Regions from separate parts of the Psychrobacillus sp. NPDC093200 genome, predicted to be linked through region 3. Evidence: riboswitches for the same ligand, from Rfam matches in the RefSeq annotation. Region 3 holds a riboswitch; each other region holds the start of a gene.

Region 1 (6,242 bases), on a different contig from region 3:
CAGGCTTAGATTTGTGACAAAGTTTCACTTTGTAGATCACTTATTGGACGCAAAGCATAATGGGAACACGAGATTTCGCTTTAGTGTGAATGCTGATTATGTGATTAAAAATTTCGAACCAGGTACTTCTCCATTGGATAAGCGTATTGAGGCAGCTGGGAAGGTTGCTAGAGCAGGCTACCCCTTGGGATTTATCGTAGCTCCAATTTACCTTCATGAAGGTTGGAAAGAAGGATATTATCATATGTTTGAAAGATTAGATGCTGAACTTCCAAAGGACGCCCGCGATAATATAACCTTTGAATTCATACAGCATCGCTTTACTAAACCAGCTAAAAAAGTAATCGAAAAAAACTATCCTATGACCAAGCTTGAGCTAGATGAAGAATCCAGAAGAATAAAGTGGGGAAAATATGGGATAGGGAAATATATTTATCAAAAAGAAGAAGAGGAAGATATTAAAGAACATCTCTACAGTTATATGGAAAAGTTTTTTCCTAATGCTAAATTTGAATATTTTACTTAAAAAGCAAATAGCCCGATTCCTCAAAAGGGGAATCAGGCTATTTTATAATTTATATGAAATAACCTTTTTTTATTAACCATTTTTCAACAAAAAGTAAAGCATTCTCTATACTATCGTTCTCAAATGGTGAAGTAATGTTAGTGTTCTCTAGTAGCTCCAAAAAAGATAGACTTCCCCCAGCCAAAAAGAAATTTAAAGTAATATATAAAGAAATTTTATTCAAATGGATGTCTTCAATAAAAAAAACACATCAGCTCAATTAGTGATGTGTTTTAAAGGTTATTTATTCCGCATGATAAAACTTAAATGTCTACCTGTATTTCTGTCTTCTCGATGAGAGAAACCACCAGGGTTTAAAAATGTGCATGTTCGATCGATTGAAATACGTTCAAGTGGAATACCAGCAAGCTCACATTGCTTTTGGACGGTGAGCTGGTTATCGATATGAAATTTACCAGTTTCATTTTTATAGTACATAAAGTCGTTCGCATAGCCTAAATCTTTAAACTTTTTATAGACATCTTCATCTACCTCAAATTTTTCTTGGCTAAGTGCAGAGCCGATTTGTACATGAAAGTCATTTGGATTACAGTGTTCGTGTTGTTTTAAATACTCAAACAGCTTCCTTGTAATTTCCTTGACCGTTCCTTGCCAGCCAGAGTGTACTACTCCCACCAGATTATTTTTTTCATTGTAGAAAATGACAGGGACGCAATCTGCTGTAAAACTACATAACAAAAGATCTGGTTCAAATGTATAAAGAGCATCTGTATCCTTAATGGCAGTATCTAACAGCCTTGCTCCACGCCCCTTATCAGCTGCAGTTACCTTATGGAAATTGGCGCTATGTGTCTGATTGGCGCAAACAAAATCATCCAAATCACATTGGAGTTGCTCCGCCAGTCTCTTACGATTTTCCAATATATTCTTTGGATTTTCACAAACGTGTAAAGCCATGTTATTCTCTTCTAAAGCAGTAACGTCTTTCATTGTCGTTCCTATGACAAAACGCTCGTTATTTAAATATTTCCTAATATTCATATAATCACCCACTTTTAATATAGTATAATCCTTGGTAGTTGTATAGGAGAGCAGAATGGTCAGTTCGAGTAAAGAAGGGATAATCGGAAAAGATTTTGTCTATAGAGGAATTTTCCTCCTTGAATATTTCAAAAATATTACCTTTAAACAAGCGTGAATTCGCTTAATAGCGAGCTTCGGTTCTCTATTCATTTCCTTTGTAATATACCTGTAAAATTGCATCCAATTATTAAGGGATGATTTCCATTCTTTTTTTAATTTACTATATTAGTAGAGTTAAAAAAGGAAAGGAAGATTAAATTGTTTAAAAAAATAAAAGTAGCAATTGTAGGACTACTAACACTAACGTTATTAATGCCTATCACTACATTTGCAGCTAATTCCTATACAGTAGTTTCAGGAGACTCTTTATGGAAAATTGCTGTGAAGACACAAACAGGTGTTTCAGAATTAATCAAGGAAAATCCTCAATTAGAAAATGCGGACCTTATTTATCCAGGTCAAAAAATCAATGTCCCTTCAAACGATTCTTATAGTATAGAACAAGAAGTAATTAAACTTGTAAATGTGGAAAGAGCAAACGCGGGTCTTTCAGCATTAAAATACGATTGGGAGCTTGGAAGAGTAGCGCAATATAAATCACAGGATATGCACGATAAAAACTATTTTAGTCACACTAGTCCTGTCTATGGAACTCCATTTACAATGATGAAGAATTTTGGTATAAGCTATAAATCTGCAGGAGAAAATATTGCTATGGGTCAAAAAACAGCCTCAGCAGTAGTAGATGCTTGGATGAACAGTGAAGGTCATAGGGCGAATATCTTAAACAAAAACTATACTCATATTGGTGTAGGTTATGTAAAAGACGGTAACTACTGGACACAAATGTTTATACAAAAATAAGTAAAAAGGGTGCAAATGAAGGTAGTAGCCAAGTCATTTGCGCTCTTTTTTTGCAGTTATCCGATAAGATGAGAAAAATGAAAAGCGTAAATGATAAATAGCTAAAGTTGCGCTTTAAACGAATTCTTTCTGTGGAGTATAGCGATAAGCCATACTGTCGCATGTAATGTGAAACCAGCTTATCTCATGTTTTTTTATAATATAAAGTTTCATGTGAAACATTTTTCTTCCCGTTCAAAATGGAAATTCTCCTAGAAAGGGGCTTCAACCAATCAACGAATGGTCTAAGAGATCCTAGAATGTATATGGAGGCTTTTAAAGCGGGCTTTATTTGATTGGAGCGGCAGGCGGCGACTCCGGTTGGATGAGTGAGACAGATAAGACATCACAAACGACAGTGATGGCTTATCCTCACCCCACGGAAAGCGTCCGTTGAGAGCGGAAATCAACCATCATTTGTTAATCAAATAGTCAAAGTGAAAAGTATTTTATTAATAGCTTTAAATAAATGAGTTAGTTTTATCTATATTCCTTTCTCTTTACTATAAAACTTATGATTGGAGCGGCAGGCGGCGCCTCTTGTGGGACGACTGAGACAGATAAGACCTCATAAAAGATGCGCAAGCGACGGTGATGGCTTATCGCTCCCCCTCGGAACCTATGCCCAAAGGGAAAAAGAAAAAGTCTGATAAAGTTGAAAATGCGTTTACTTTAGCAGACTTTTCTTAGCAATTCCTCGGATTATTAGCTTTTTTTAAAAATGGGTAATGAAATAATTCTAAAGAGATTACAATCTAATAATAGTAATATTTGGTTTAATCAATAGAACAGATGTTGACAGATGAAAATCTCTGTTGTAGACTATGAACAATAATTGAATATAACCTCGCTTTATAGAAGTGAGGTAGAGGCGCGATATTTAACAGTCCTTAGTGGAGCTTGAGTAGCTGTGATGCTAGGGAGAAGGAAATGTCGCCGAAGTTTGTAATAAACTCATTATTACATGCTGGGTCTGCAGTGAATAATTGCAGGACTGTCCGTTATAAACGTCCCGGTTTATAATGGTGTGCTATCTCATGGGGAAAAGTAGAGGATTTAGGGCAACCATACATATATGACCTGAGTCTATCTCAGGTCTTTTTTTGTACGGTTGTCCTTTTTGTATGCATGCATACATATACTAATTTAAAAAAGGAGATTAATAGAGATGAAAAAAAGTCTATTCACTTTAACATTATTATTATCAACCATTTTACTGCTTGCAGCTTGTGGAACAAAAGAGGAAGAAAGCGTTGGATCAGCTTCTGATCAAGATACTTTTACAGTAGGTTTAGAGGCAGGATATGCACCATTTAACTGGACTCAAATGGATGACAAAAATGGTGGCGTAAAAATTGACGGTAATGCAGAATATGCTGGTGGTTACGATGTAGAAATTGCTAAAAAAATAGCTGAGGGCTTAGGTAAAGAGCTCGTTGTTGTTAAAACGGAATGGGACGGTTTAGTTCCAGCCCTAACATCCGGCAAAATTGATGCAATTATTGCAGGGATGTCACCAACTGCAGAGCGTAAAAAAACAATTGATTTCTCCGAAAACTATTATACTTCCAACTTTGTTATGGTGGTAAAAAAGGGCGGGACATTTGAAAATGCTACCTCCATTCAAGACTTTAAGGGTGCGAAAATTACTGGCCAATTAAATACTTCTCACTACGGGGTTATTGACCAAATTGAAGGAGTAAAAAAACAACCGGCATCAGATAATTTCCCTGCAATGCGTGTGGCACTAGAATCTGGAATGATTGACGGCTATGTATCTGAACGTCCAGAAGGGATTAGTGCTTCATCAGCAAATGATAAATTTGTAATGATCGAATTTACAGAAGGATTCGTGGCAGATGAAGAGGAAACAGCCGTTGCAGTAGGATTGAAAAAGGAAAGTGACTTAACAGACAAAATCAATAAAATTTTAGCAGGAATCTCAGAAGAAGAGCGACAAGAAATTATGGACAATGCTATTTTAAATCAACCAGCTGCAGAATAAGCATATAACAACGGCTGCTACTATTTTGCAGCCGTTTCATTATTTACAGCATTTACTGACTTTCCTTGGAAAGTGTGTTTATGGGTCAGCTAGTATGTAAGGAGGAAGACTATGAGTTTAGAATGGATTATATCCATCATTACAAATAATTGGCCAATGTTTTTACGAGGAGCCGGAGTAACCCTCTTAATATCCATTATTGGAACTATCTTCGGAGCTATCATCGGTTTGCTGGCAGGAGTTATAAGAACTGTTCCTATGCCGGAAAAGGGGATTAAAAGATACTTTCTTAAGCTGGTTAACTTAATGCTCTCTATTTATATAGAGTTTTTCCGTGGCACACCAATGATAGTACAAGCAATGGTTATTTTTTACGGCTCCTCATTGGCCTTTGGCTTAGACATGGATCGTCTACTCGCTGCTATTTTCATTGTTTCTATAAACACGGGTGCTTATATGGCGGAGATTGTTCGAGGCGGAGTTATTTCCATAGACAAGGGTCAATTTGAAGCCTCTCAAGCAATAGGGATGACGCATATTCAAACGATGCTTCATATTGTGTTACCTCAAGTTATCCGCAATATACTTCCTGCAACAGGTAACCAATTTATCATTAATATTAAGGATACCTCTGTGTTGAATGTAATCGGAGTCACTGAGCTGTATTTCCAAACAAAATCAGTTGCAGGAAATAACTTTAGATATTTTGAGTCATTTTTTGTAGCTTGTATCTTGTATTTCATCATGACATTTGCTGTTACCTTGATATTACGTCATTTTGAGAAGAAATTGGATGGACCTGAAAACTATACAGTCATTGGTCAACCGATGCAAATGGCAGTCCTACCAAAAGGTCCACATGAAAATCAGTAAGCAAAGGAGGAGCAACTATGGAAAAAGTAATTGAAATTCAACATTTAAGCAAATCCTTTGGAGCACATGAAGTATTAAAAGATATCGATTTCTCTGTTAAAAAAGGCGAGGTTGTATGCATCATTGGCTCTTCTGGATCGGGAAAATCGACTCTTCTCCGCTGCATTAATTTGTTGGAAAAGCCAAGTGGTGGGCAAATCATTTATCAAGGGGAGAATATTCTCGATAATAAGCACGATATCCATTCCTACCGAACGAAGCTTGGAATGGTCTTTCAACAGTTTAATCTGTTTAATAATCACAATGTGTTAGGTAACTGTTCAGTTGGACAGGTAAAGGTATTAAAGCGTTCTAAGGAAGAAGCCGAGAAAATTGCACTGAAATACTTAAACGTTGTAGGCATGGATGGCTACGTTAATGCTAAACCAAAGCAATTGTCCGGAGGTCAAAAGCAGAGAGTTGCTATTGCACGAGCCTTGTCTATGGAGCCTGATGTAATGCTTTTTGATGAGCCTACATCAGCACTTGACCCAGAAATGGTGGGGGAAGTGTTAAAAGTAATGAAAGAACTTGCGAACACTGGTTTGACAATGTTAATTGTTACTCATGAAATGGAATTTGCCAAGGAGGTTTCCGATCGAGTAGTCTTTATGGATAAGGGAGTTATTGCGGAGGAAGGCCCTCCAGAGCAAATTTTTAACAATCCTCTACAAGATCGAACGAGAGAATTCTTAAAAAGAACATTGAAATAAACTCTAGGTTGTTAGTATCAATTCACCTTTTTGTGTAGAAAAAAAATAGATAAAATAGTATATTGGTAATATATGCAATGGATAAATTATCAAATCTATG
Region 2 (6,242 bases), on a different contig from region 3:
GCCGCAAAATGGGGAAGGGAGTATACCTGTAGTTCCGATTGCTACTTCTGATAAAGTATTGGTTCGTCTTCACGGTAGAAACTTTTACGGATGGAAGAATCCTGGTAACAATGAAAAGTGGAGAGAAGTCCGCTATTTATATGATTATAATGAACAGGAGCTCCAATATATTCAACAAATATGTCAAACTCTATCAAAGCAGGCTTCGGAGGTGCTTGTGTTATTTAATAACAATTCAGGCGGTCATGCGGCTAAAAATGCTAAATCCTTTCAACACATGTTAGATATTGAATTTGACGGACTTGCTCCAAAGCAACTAAATCTTTTCGAAGGAGAATTTTAAATGGAGTGGTTTTTATTAGTGCTTAGCGGTCTTTTTTCCGGGGTGATAGGTGCCTTGGTAGGGCTAGGGGGCGGCGTTATTTTAGTGCCCGCAGTACTTTTTCTTGGTACTACGCTTGATTTGATACCAAATATTACACCACAAAGTGTGGTGGGTCTTTCGGTTGTCATGATGATCTTTATTGGCCTGTCTTCTACTCTATCCTATATGAAGTCTAAAACAGTAGATTTTAGAAGTGGATTTATATTTTTTATTGGCAGTATTCCGGGTACTATTTTAGGTGCTTGGGTTAATAAAGGATTAGATCTCCCGTCATTTAACCTATACTTTGGTATATTACTCGTTGCCCTATCTATTCTATTGCTTGTTCGTAAGTATTTGAAGCCGGTTCAATGGTTTGTTAATCATGGTAAGCAGCGGACGTTTAAGGATGGAGAAAATACATATGTATATGGTTTTCCGATTTGGTTTGCCGTTTCCTTAACGTTTGTAATTGGCTTTGCCTCAGGGTTATTTGGAATCGGTGGAGGATCGATGATTGTACCTGCTATGATTTTGTTATTTCTTTTTCCTCCACATGTTGCAGTGGGTACTTCCATGTTTATGGTGTTTTTATCGTCTATTGTCAATTCGGCAACCCATATATCATTAGGAAATGTTCCATGGCTATATACCATACCCGTTATCCCTGCTGCATATATTGGTGCGAAGATTGGTGCAAAGCTGAACAAAAAGTTGAACTCGGAAACACTAGTAACTGCCTTACGGATAGTGTTACTGTTACTTGGAATCCGCTCCATTATTGATGGGCTATTTTAAAAGAAAATTATAAAATGGTTAAAACATATGAAAGAGGTGGAGAGGGTGAAAGAAACGATTTATATTTATCATACAAATGACTTGCACAGTCATTTGGAAAATTGGCCTTCAATCCATCACTTTCTTTCAAATAAAAGAAAGATGCATGAAAAGAAGGATTCCTATCTTATTTTAGATATTGGGGATCACGTGGATCGCTCCAATATTTATACAGAAGGAACTCTGGGGAAGGGCAATGTAAAGCTTTTAAACGAGGCAAAGTATGACTATGTGACAATTGGTAATAACGAAGGGATAACGCTTAGTCATGAGGAATTAGACTCTTTATATACAGAAGCAAATTTTGAAGTAATTGTTTCAAATTTTACTAACTTGGATGGAGAGATTCCTAATTGGGTAAAGCCTTACAAAATTCATCAAACCCCCTCTGGCATTAAAATTGGAATTGTTGCTGCCACGGCAGATTATGGCGTTTACTATGAAAAACTTGGCTGGCATGTACAGGACCCTATACCACGATTAAAAAATGTGTGTAAGGAAATTTCCTCACAAGTAGATATTCTAATATGTATGTCACATTTGGGAAAATCACAGGATGAAATTCTGATTGAACAAATACCCTCATTGGATCTTATTTTAGGCGCTCACACCCATCATTTGTTCGAGGAGGGGAAATGGTTAGGGAACACTTTGCAGGCTGCTACAGGCAAATTTGGTATGTATATTGGACGTGTAATATTAGAATTTGATCATATTAGCAAGAAGATTGTTTCAAAAGAGGCTAAGGTATATCCGACCGACGAGCTACCCGTACCTGAATATGCAAGCAAACTCCAAAGTCGTTGGGAGTATGAAGGAAAAGCCCAGCTTTCTCATACTGTATTTAATAATCCAGTAAAGCTTGAAAAAGAATGGTTTCATGAATCTGAGCTCGCTAAATTTTTTGGGAAAGGGTTGCTCGAATATACAGGTGCTGATTGTGCAATGTTCCCAGCGGGTATATTTTTAAAAGATTTACCAGAGGGACCTGTAACTGCTGGAGACTTACATCAATGTCTTCCACATCCTATTAATCCTTGTATCATTACATTAAGTGGAGCAGATTTGCTAGAGATCATTGAGCAATCAAAAAATGATAAATGGCCTCACCTCGAAGTAAAAGGACTAGGCTTTCGTGGTAAATTCTTAGGTAATGTATTATTTGAACAAATAGTTGAAAGAGAAGATGGTGTTATCTTCATACAGGGAAGTCCGTTACTTATCCAGGACACCTACCGGCTGGCAACTTTGGATATGTTCACATTTGGATATTTCTTTCCTTCCTTTAAAACAGCAAAAAAACAATATATTATGCCAGAAACGATTCGAGACGTTGTGAAATGGTACGGAATAAAGGAAGAGCATAAGTGCAGGGCATAAAAGACCTTCTTGTTACATAAAAGTAATGAGGAGGTTTTTTCGTTGTTTTATCGAAAAAAGAAGAAACGTTTTATATTTTTTAGCACTCAACGTAAATTAGCTATCTTTTTGACATGCTTTCTCTTGTCGGTAGCTTGGGTGTTTTATTACATAAATGCCCAACTGACTCCAACTTATTTAGATTATGCAGAAGTACAAACTAATAAGATTGCCTCTATGGTAATTAGTAAAGCGATTAATTCACGTACGGCAAATGTGTTAGACGTAAACGATATTATTGAAGAAGTTCCTTCAGATAGTAAAAATATGGTGACGACTAAGTTTAATACGGAGATTATCAACCGAGTACTTTCTGATACAAATAGTTTAGTGCAATCTCATTTGGAACAGGCAGAAAAAGGAAATCTTTCTAGTCTTCCCTACTTGGATGATATTGAATATGATAAACATACAATGGAAGATCAAGGTGGGGTAGTATTCTTTGTGCCGATGGGGCAGGCTACAAATATACCTCTAATCGGAAACTTAGGGCCTAAAATCCCAATTCGTTTCCATGTAATAGGTAATGTTCAGTCCAATGTAGTGCCGACCATAACAGAGTTTGGGATAAATAATGCTTATGTAGAAATTAGTATCCATATTAAAGTAAATGTACAAATCATTGTGCCACTTGCGAGCAAAATGAGTGTAGTTGAACAAAATATCCCTGTTGCAATGGGCTTAGTACAGGGACAGGTGCCTCATATTTATACCGGAGGAGATGGGTCTGCTGCTCCATCAGTGGAGGTACCAATACCATTGCCGGAAGATTAAAAAAAAGGCGGTTTTTATAAAAGCCTGTTAGAATAGAAAGAAATGAATAATGAATAGGTAGAGGCTGCGAGGCTTAAGAGTAATTTACAGGAGGTTGACACCGTTGATCGTAGATGAAAGGAAGCTTTGCCGAAGCTAAGTATTAATAGTCATAGGATACTTAGTTGGGGTTATTTTGAATAAAAATAACACTGTCATTTATACTTAAGTATAGATGGGGAGCTACAAATGAAGTAAGTATTTAACTTATAGTTCATAATCAAGCCAACCTATATATATTTATAGGTTGGCTTTTCGATTTTTAAGGAGGAACAGTTTTGGAGAATACTATTTTTTCGTTAGTGCCACCATTATTGGCAATTATTATGGTTTTAGTGACTAAAAGAGTTTTACTTTCATTGGGAGCGGGGATTCTTTCCGCCGCATTACTTGTAGAGAATTTTAACCCAGTACAATCTTTTCTTTTATTATGGGACTCATTTAAAGTATCCTTTTGGGATGGTGGGTTAAACGTATATAACATATATATTTTAGCTTTTATATTATTATTAGGAGTAGTAACAGCTTTCGTTAGTCTTTCCGGTGGTAGCACAGCATTTGCTGCTTGGGCTATCAAAAGAATCAAAACAAAAAGAGGATCTAAACTTTTAACTGCTTTTTTGGGGATTATCATTTTTGTGGATGATTATTTTAATGCATTAGCAGTTGGGCAAATCGCTAGACCTATTACAGACTCTCATAAAGTTTCTCGTGCAAAGCTTGCTTATTTTATCGATTCCACCTCTGCACCAGTTTGTGTAGTGTCTCCAGTCTCTAGTTGGGGAGCTTTCCTAATCAGTCAGCTTGGTGTAATTTTTGCTACACATGCGGTGACTGATTATACACCGCTGGAGGCATTTGTGTTAATGGCACCGATGAACTTCTATGTAATCGCAACATTAGCATTGGTCTTTTTTACAGCATGGACTGACTTTGATTTGTTTGAGATGAAAAAGCATGAAAGACGAGCGATGGATACAGGCGTACTTTTTGACCCGGAGAAAACAAATCCTGGAGATTTAGAGGGTGATTTCCCGGAAAATAATTATGGTAAGGTGATTGATTTATTACTTCCTATTATTTCTTTAGTGGTTGTCACTTTAGGAAGTATGTTTTGGACGGGTTATAGCCTTTCAGGAAAAGTTTTAGACATTTTTATAATCTTTGAACATACAGATGTACCTCTTTCGTTATTTATAGGGGGACTGACAGCTAGTATAATCGCAATGATTTTATATATACGCCAATTTAAAACGAACCCAGAGGCAAACATGACTTACGTGTGGAAAGCCATATGCACAGGTGTTAAATCTATGCTTCCAGCTATTTTGATATTAGTGTTTGCTTGGTCGTTGTCTTATTTAATCACAGCTTTAGAAACTGGAGCATTTTTAGCTACTTTAGTTACGGAAAACAATGTACCAGTAGGTGTGATACCTGTATTAATGTTCGTGTTAACAGCATTTATGGCTTTTGCAACTGGATCATCTTGGGGTTCTTTTGGAATCTTACTTCCTATTGGAGCGAGTATCATCATGGCGATTGAGCCTCAATTATTGCTTCCAGTCTTAGCTGCTGTTTTAGCAGGAGCAGTTTTTGGAGACCATTGCTCACCAATCTCCGATACGACTATTATGTCTGCCACAGGAGCAGGTGTTAATGTAATTGACCACGTAATGACTCAGCTGCCCTATGCTATTATTAGCGCAATTATTGCAGCAGTAGGTTACTTGGTACTAGGCTTAACAAGCTCTGTCTTGATAGGGTTAATAACAGTTATAATTATAATTGTTTTGTTGTTTGCCTTTTGGTCGATTAGAAGCAAAAGAGTGGTTCAATAGTTCTGCCCGTTGATTTTAGAAGGTTGTTTGAATTCTAATAATATGGTACATTGACATCAGTAAAGTCAGATTAATGGGAATGGGGTATGGAATCGTGACAGCGTGTAAACCACCAAAAGAACAGCATGAACGCAAGCCTGACTGGCTAAAAATAAAGTTAAATACCAATGAGGATTATAAAGGCTTAAAAAAATTAATGCGTGAAAATAATTTAAATACAGTTTGTGAAGAAGCAAGATGTCCAAACATTCATGAATGCTGGGGATCGCGACGTACTGCGACATTCATGATTTTAGGAGCTGTGTGTACAAGAGCTTGTCGTTTTTGTGCTGTAAAGACAGGTCTTCCTAACGAGTTAGACTTAGCAGAACCAGAGCGAGTAGCAGATTCAGTTGTCATTATGAATCTAAAACACGTAGTTGTAACAGCGGTAGCCCGTGATGATTTAAAGGATGGTGGTTCGGAGGTCTTTGCAGAGACAATTCGAGCAATTCGTCGAAAAAATCCTTTTACAACTATTGAAGTATTGCCCTCAGATATGGGTGGTATTGAGCAAAACATTCGTAATATAATGGATGCTAAGCCGGATATTCTAAATCATAATATTGAAACAGTACGACGTTTAACTCCAAGAGTTAGAGCGCGTGCTCAATATGACCGATCTTTAGAGTTATTAAAACGTGCTAAGGAAATGCAACCGACTATTCCTACGAAGTCTTCGTTAATGCTAGGTCTAGGGGAAACATTTGAAGAAATTATAGAGGTTATGGATGATTTACGTGCTCACGATGTAGATATCATGACTATTGGCCAATACTTACAACCAACAAAAAAACATCTTAAAGTACAAAAATATTATTCACCAGCTGAGTTTGGAGAATTACGTAAAATTGCCATGAGCAAGGGCTTCTCTCATTGTGAGGCAGGACCACTAGTTAGAAGTAGTTATCATGCGGATGAACAGGTAA
Region 3 (6,242 bases):
AGGACGATAAGACGTACCCATATATAAAAATTACAGGGGAAAAGAACCCAAAGCTAATTATTACAAGACAAGTAAAAAAGGACAAAGGGAAATATTTTGGACCCTATCCAAATTCCCATTCTGCCCATGAAACGAAAAAGCTGCTGGATAGACTATATCCATTAAGAAAGTGTCAAAAGCTACCTAGTCAAGTTTGTCTTTACTATCATATTGGTCAGTGCTTAGCTCCATGTGTAAAGGAAATTGATGAACCAACATACACAGAAATAATTCACGAAATCTCTAGTTTCCTTAATGGTGGACATGGAAAGGTCAAGAAAGAACTGACAGAAAAAATGAATGCTGCAGCGGAACAGCTTGAGTTTGAACGAGCTAAGGAATACCGCGATCAAATTGCCCACATTGATCAAGTTATGGAAAAACAAAAAATGACGATGAATGATTTCACGAACCGTGATATTTTCGGATATTCAGTAGACAAAGGGTGGATGTGCGTCCAAGTCTTTTTTGTGCGCCAAGGTAAACTGATAGAAAGAGATGTGTCGCTATTCCCGATGTATCGTGACCCGGAGGAAGAGTTTCTTACGTTTCTAGGCCAGTTTTATGCCAAACCTGAACACATCAAGCCAAAGGAAATATTCGTCCCAAATACTACCGATTTGGATTTGGCGTCTGAGCTGCTGCAAATGAAGGTCATTATTCCACAAAAGGGAGCAAAAAAGAACTTAGTAGATCTGGCTCAAAAAAATGCTTCAATTGCATTGAAAGAAAAATTTCACTTAATCGAACGTCAAGAGGAGCGGACAGTTGGGGCTGTAGAGGAATTAGGTCAATTGATGGGAATTAGCATGCCAAGCAGAATCGAAGCATTTGATAATTCACATATCCATGGGACAGATGCAGTTTCAGCCATGGTAGTTTTTGTTGATGGCAGAGCATATAAAAAAGATTATCGTAAATATAAAACTAGAACAGCAGCCAAGCATGATGACTATGGAGCGATGCGCGAGGTTGTTCGAAGAAGATACACAAGAGTACTAAAAGAAAGACTGCCACTTCCTGACCTTATCATTATTGATGGTGGTAAAGGACAAATAGAGGCTGCTCGCGAAATTATTGAAGATGAATTGGGCTTAGATATACCTATTGCAGGACTAGCCAAGGATACGAAACACCAAACTTCTTCTTTGCTTTATGGTGATCCCTTAATGATTATACCTATGAAGCGAACTAGCGAGGCATTCTATTTATTACAAAGGATTCAAGATGAGGTCCATCGTTTTGCTATCACATTCCATCGTCAACAAAGAGGGAAGCATACTATTGCTTCTTCATTAGATGGAATAGAAGGAATCGGACCAAAGCGAAAAAAACTACTACTCAAGCATTTTGGCTCCGTTAAACGAATGCAAGCTGCATCTAAGGAAGAGTTAATCGAATCTGGGCTTCCTAGTAAATTAGCAGATAATCTAATTGCTCATTTTCAGAAAAATTTATTGTCTTCTGAATAATCTTGTGTTATCTTTAAAACAATTTAATATTCACTATTCAAACAGTGAAGATAGAGGTGCGAATTGCAATAGTACTAATCATGAGGATGAAAGATCCATTGAGGGGTTAGGAAAGGGTTGTTCGCCGAAATATAGAAAAGCTTTTCCTTTTCTATGTTGGTTCTGTATTTAAGAGATGCAGGATTGTCAGAATATATATTCTGGAGGGCTATCTCACATGGGCAATTGTTTTTTGACCGTGTATGAGAAGAGTTAGCTTTCCGCAATCTTGTGGAAAGCTTTTTTTATTGTATCCTGACAGAGACAAAAGGGGAGATAGGTTAATGAGTAAAATTGTTATGAAATTTGGCGGAACTTCTGTAGGCACTCTCGACAAAATAACGAATATCGCAAAAAGGATTCAAAATGAAAAAGAAAAAGGCCACGATATTGTAGTAGTTGTTTCTGCAATGGGTAAAACAACTGATGATTTAAATTTGTTGGCAAGTAAAATCACCGATAGTCCTGTAAAAAGAGAGATGGATATGTTGTTGTCAACAGGGGAACAAGTGACGATGTCCTTGCTTGCAATACAATTGAACTCACTTGGTGTGGAAGCCCTATCTCTCACAGGTTGGCAAGCAGGCATCCAAACAGACGATGTACATAGAAATGCGAAAATCAGTCAACTAAATGGCAACAAGATAAATGAATATCTTGATGGTAATCAAGTAGTAATTGTCGCAGGATTTCAAGGGATTTCTTTGGAGGGGGAAATCACTACCTTAGGAAGAGGAGGATCAGATACTACTGCCGTCGCTATTGCAGCTGCGATAGATGCAGAAATATGTGATATTTACACAGACGTAGATGGCATTTATACTTCAGATCCTCGTTATATATTAGATGCTAGAAAACTAGAGCAGTTGGAATATGATGAGATGTTAGAGTTAGCCAATTTAGGCGCTGGAGTATTGCACCCCCGAGCAGTGGAGTTTGCAAAAAATTATAAAATACCACTTAGAGTACGATCAAGCTATGAAGAAACAGAAGGAACAATTTTAAAGGAGGAAGTAGATGTGGAAAAAAATTTAGTAGTACGTGGGGTAGCGTTTGAATCAGATATAGTACGTTTGACTATAGAGTATGAAGTGCCTTTTAATGGTTCGCTAGCTTCCATTTTCACTACACTCGCTAATAATAATATAGACGTAGACATTATTGTCCAATCAATCGTTGAGGGCATTAAGCCAACAGTTTCGTTCTCTATCAAAAAGGAATCACTTTCAGAAGCAATTGAGGTTTTAGAAACAAATAAAAAAACTTTAGGTTTTACTTTTGCTGATTTTGAGGTTGGCCTAGCTAAAGTATCGATAGTAGGATCGGGAATGGTATCTAATCCAGGTGTTGCTGCCCAAATGTTTGACCGTCTTAGTAGGGAGAACATACCTGTCAAAATGGTAAGCACCTCAGAGATTAAAGTTTCTGTAGTAGTACCTCAGGGGAATATGATCCAAGCTGCTAATGCCCTTCATAATGAATTTGAATTGGCTATCAGCCGATAATTCTATATTTAAAGAGGATTGTCGTTTTACCTACAATCCTCTTTTTTGTATACATGCTGTTTTATCGCGAACTTTTTAAATCCCATTTTATATGAAAAGTGACCATTCCAGTTTTTTTGACAAGCTCATCATAGCACTCGGTCTCATAGCCGCCAATTTTTTGTTGCTGCTCCGCAAGAAAACCTGCCTCTAGTCTATGACTTCTGTTAATCCCACTTTGAGGCAAATTAAAGGTTTCTAATATGTAATGAGCCGAATCCTTCGAAGTTTTTTCTAATTCAAGCTTTCCCCAACCAGCTTCTTGGAAGAAAGAGATGGCTTCTTCCATTGAATAGAGAGGAAATTTACGAGCGAGGTCTTTACCTGCCCAGTATAAAATATCTTTTTCATGTTTTCCGAGAATAGAAGCAAGCACGTGATCTCTTATTATTTCGTATCCAAAGGAAGTTACATGTGAATGTTCTTTTTCATTCAAGTAGCAACCCTTCTTTCTAAAAGAAAATGTAAATAAAAAACTATGAATCTATTTTAACATAAAATTTTTCTCGGGGATGGAATACTTTGTGAAAAGTTAATCTAATCATTATAGGGAAATGTGTCTGAAAGATGAATAAAATAAAGAAACATACCTTGACGCTCCAAAATGATGAGAGTACAATGGATATGTCATAAATTCGTAACAAGAAGGTGTGAACATGTGATGATTTATTGTTCTATTACAATAATTTAATCATCGCTAATTGGAAATCTGAGGGGGGTTACTGTTTTGTCGAAAGATCGCGAATTTTACATGCGTCGATTACATTCTTTACTAGGGATTATTCCAGTCGGATTATTTTTGACGCAACATTTAGTAGTTAACCATTTTGCTACAAGAGGAGAAGAGGCTTTTAACAAAGCTACTCATTTTATGGAAAGCCTTCCATTTGTGCTATTGCTGGAAATTTTCGTAATTTATATTCCTTTATTATTCCATGCATTTTATGGTATCTATATTGCATTTACTGTTAAGTATAATCCAAATAGATATGGCACATTAAGAAACTGGTTATTTATTTTACAACGATTCACAGGTATTTTCCTAGTGGTGTTTATTGCATGGCACATTTTTGAAACACGTTTCCAAAAAGCAATTGGTGCAAAAGAAGTTAACTTCAATATGATGAATGAAATCTTATCGAATCCTTGGATGTTAGCGTTTTATATTGTTGGGGTAGTTTCAGCTACATTCCACTTAGCTAACGGTATTTGGTCATTCCTTATAAGCTGGGGAATTACACAATCACCAAAATCTCAAAGAATTTCAACTTATGTAACATTAGTAATCTTCTTAGCGTTATCTGTAGTTGGTGTACAAGCACTTTTAGCATTCGTATAAGACCCTTCTACACCTAAGCTACTATAAATTTAAGGAGTGAAATAGCATGGCAAAAAGTAAACTTATTGTTGTCGGCGGTGGATTAGCTGGCTTAATGGCAACAATGAAAGCTGCTGAAGAAGGCACACAAGTAGATCTATTCTCATTAGTTCCTGTTAAACGCTCACACTCTGTTTGTGCTCAAGGCGGTATTAACGGAGCTGTAAATACAAAAGGTGAAGGTGATTCACCTGCAGTGCATTTAGATGATACTGTATATGGTGGAGACTTTTTAGCAAACCAACCCCCAGTTAAGGCAATGGCTGATGCCGCTCCAGGAATCATCCATTTATTTGACCGTATGGGTGTTATGTTCAACCGTACTCCAGAGGGCTTATTGGACTTCCGTCGTTTTGGAGGAACTTTAATGCACCGTACAGCATTTGCTGGTGCAACAACTGGTCAACAATTACTTTATGCGCTTGATGAGCAAGTTCGTCGTTATGAAGTAGAAGGATTAGTAACGAAGTACGAAGGCTGGGAATTCCTGGGTATTATAAAAGACCATGAAGGTACTTGTCGCGGTATTAAAGCGCAAAACCTTAACTCATCTGAAATCCGTGCTTTCCGTGGAGATGCAGTAATCATGGCAACAGGTGGACCTGGGATCATCTTCGGTAAAACAACTAACTCTATTATCAATACAGGCTCTGCAGCAAGTATCGTATATCAACAAGGAGCTTACTATGCAAACGGGGAATTCATTCAAATTCACCCAACTGCAATCCCTGGAGATGATAAACTACGTCTGATGTCAGAATCAGCTCGTGGTGAGGGTGGACGTATTTGGACATACAAAGACGGCAAACCATGGTACTTCCTAGAAGAGAAATATCCTGCATATGGTAACCTAGTACCACGTGATATTGCGACTCGTGAAATCTTTGATGTTTGTGTAAACCAAAAATTAGGTATTAATGGTGAAAACATGGTTTATCTAGATCTTTCACATAAGGACCCGCATGAATTAGACGTTAAACTTGGTGGAATTATTGAAATCTATGAGAAATTTACTGGGGACGATCCTCGTAAAGTTCCTATGAAAATTTTCCCAGCAGTTCACTATTCAATGGGTGGATTATGGGTAGATTACGATCAAATGACTAACATTCCTGGTCTATTCGCTGCTGGTGAATGTGACTATTCTCAACATGGAGCTAACCGTTTAGGAGCTAACTCATTACTTTCTGCTGTATTTGGAGGAAGCGTAGCTGGCCCTAATGCAGTTAAATACATGAAAGGCCTTGCAACTCATGCAGAAGACTTGGATGCTTCAATTTATGAAAATGAAGTAAAACTTGAGCAAGAGAAGTGGGATCAAACACTAGCTATGAAAGGTACAGAAAACGCTTACCTAATTCATAAAGAACTAGGCGAGTGGATGACCGATAACGTAACAGTAGTACGTTATAATGACAAGCTAGAAGAAACTGATAAGAAAATCCAAGAGTTAATGGAAAGATACGAAAATATTAACATGGATGATACGCAACGTTGGTCTAACCAAGGTGCCTCATTTACGCGTCAATTGAAAAATATGTTATACTTAGCACGTGTTATCACGTTAGGAGCACTTCAACGTAATGAAAGCCGTGGAGCACATTACAAACCTGATTTCCCAGAACGTAATGACGAAGAATTCATGAAAACTACTATGGCTAAGTTTGATCCAGCTACAGGGGCTCCAATCATTCATTATGAAGAAATTGATGTATCACTTGTTGCTCCTCGTAAACGTGATTACTCATCAACGAAAGGAGCAAACTAATT

What was found. Region 3 has a riboswitch for lysine ahead of ACQKNZ_RS08770 (aspartate kinase). Riboswitches for the same ligand answer to the same signal wherever they lie in the genome.
Region 1: it holds a riboswitch for lysine, as region 3 does, so the genes downstream of both, ACQKNZ_RS17480 (transporter substrate-binding domain-containing protein) here and ACQKNZ_RS08770 (aspartate kinase) in region 3, are expected to answer to the same signal.
Region 2: it holds a riboswitch for lysine, as region 3 does, so the genes downstream of both, ACQKNZ_RS13770 (Na+/H+ antiporter NhaC family protein) here and ACQKNZ_RS08770 (aspartate kinase) in region 3, are expected to answer to the same signal.

The regions. Positions count from the first base shown of each region.
Region 1 is NZ_JBNNVC010000005.1:132,783-139,024, reverse strand. It holds gene splB (spore photoproduct lyase) at 1-526, shown strand, start outside; gene pgeF (peptidoglycan editing factor PgeF) at 806-1,567, opposite strand; gene safA (SafA/ExsA family spore coat assembly protein) at 1,868-2,473, shown strand; lysine riboswitch at 3,371-3,553, shown strand; gene ACQKNZ_RS17480 (transporter substrate-binding domain-containing protein) at 3,681-4,517, shown strand; gene ACQKNZ_RS17475 (amino acid ABC transporter permease) at 4,629-5,390, shown strand; gene ACQKNZ_RS17470 (ATP-binding cassette domain-containing protein) at 5,408-6,142, shown strand.
Region 2 is NZ_JBNNVC010000003.1:43,212-49,453, reverse strand. It holds gene ACQKNZ_RS13790 (DUF72 domain-containing protein) at 1-343, shown strand, start outside; gene ACQKNZ_RS13785 (sulfite exporter TauE/SafE family protein) at 344-1,162, shown strand; gene ACQKNZ_RS13780 (bifunctional UDP-sugar hydrolase/5'-nucleotidase) at 1,208-2,581, shown strand; gene yunB (sporulation protein YunB) at 2,624-3,394, shown strand; lysine riboswitch at 3,445-3,627, shown strand; gene ACQKNZ_RS13770 (Na+/H+ antiporter NhaC family protein) at 3,712-5,274, shown strand; gene lipA (lipoyl synthase) at 5,369-6,242, shown strand, end outside.
Region 3 is NZ_JBNNVC010000002.1:230,531-236,772, forward strand. It holds gene uvrC (excinuclease ABC subunit UvrC) at 1-1,511, shown strand, start outside; lysine riboswitch at 1,555-1,730, shown strand; gene ACQKNZ_RS08770 (aspartate kinase) at 1,835-3,055, shown strand; gene ACQKNZ_RS08775 (YslB family protein) at 3,117-3,530, opposite strand; gene ACQKNZ_RS08780 (succinate dehydrogenase cytochrome b558 subunit) at 3,822-4,433, shown strand; gene sdhA (succinate dehydrogenase flavoprotein subunit) at 4,480-6,240, shown strand.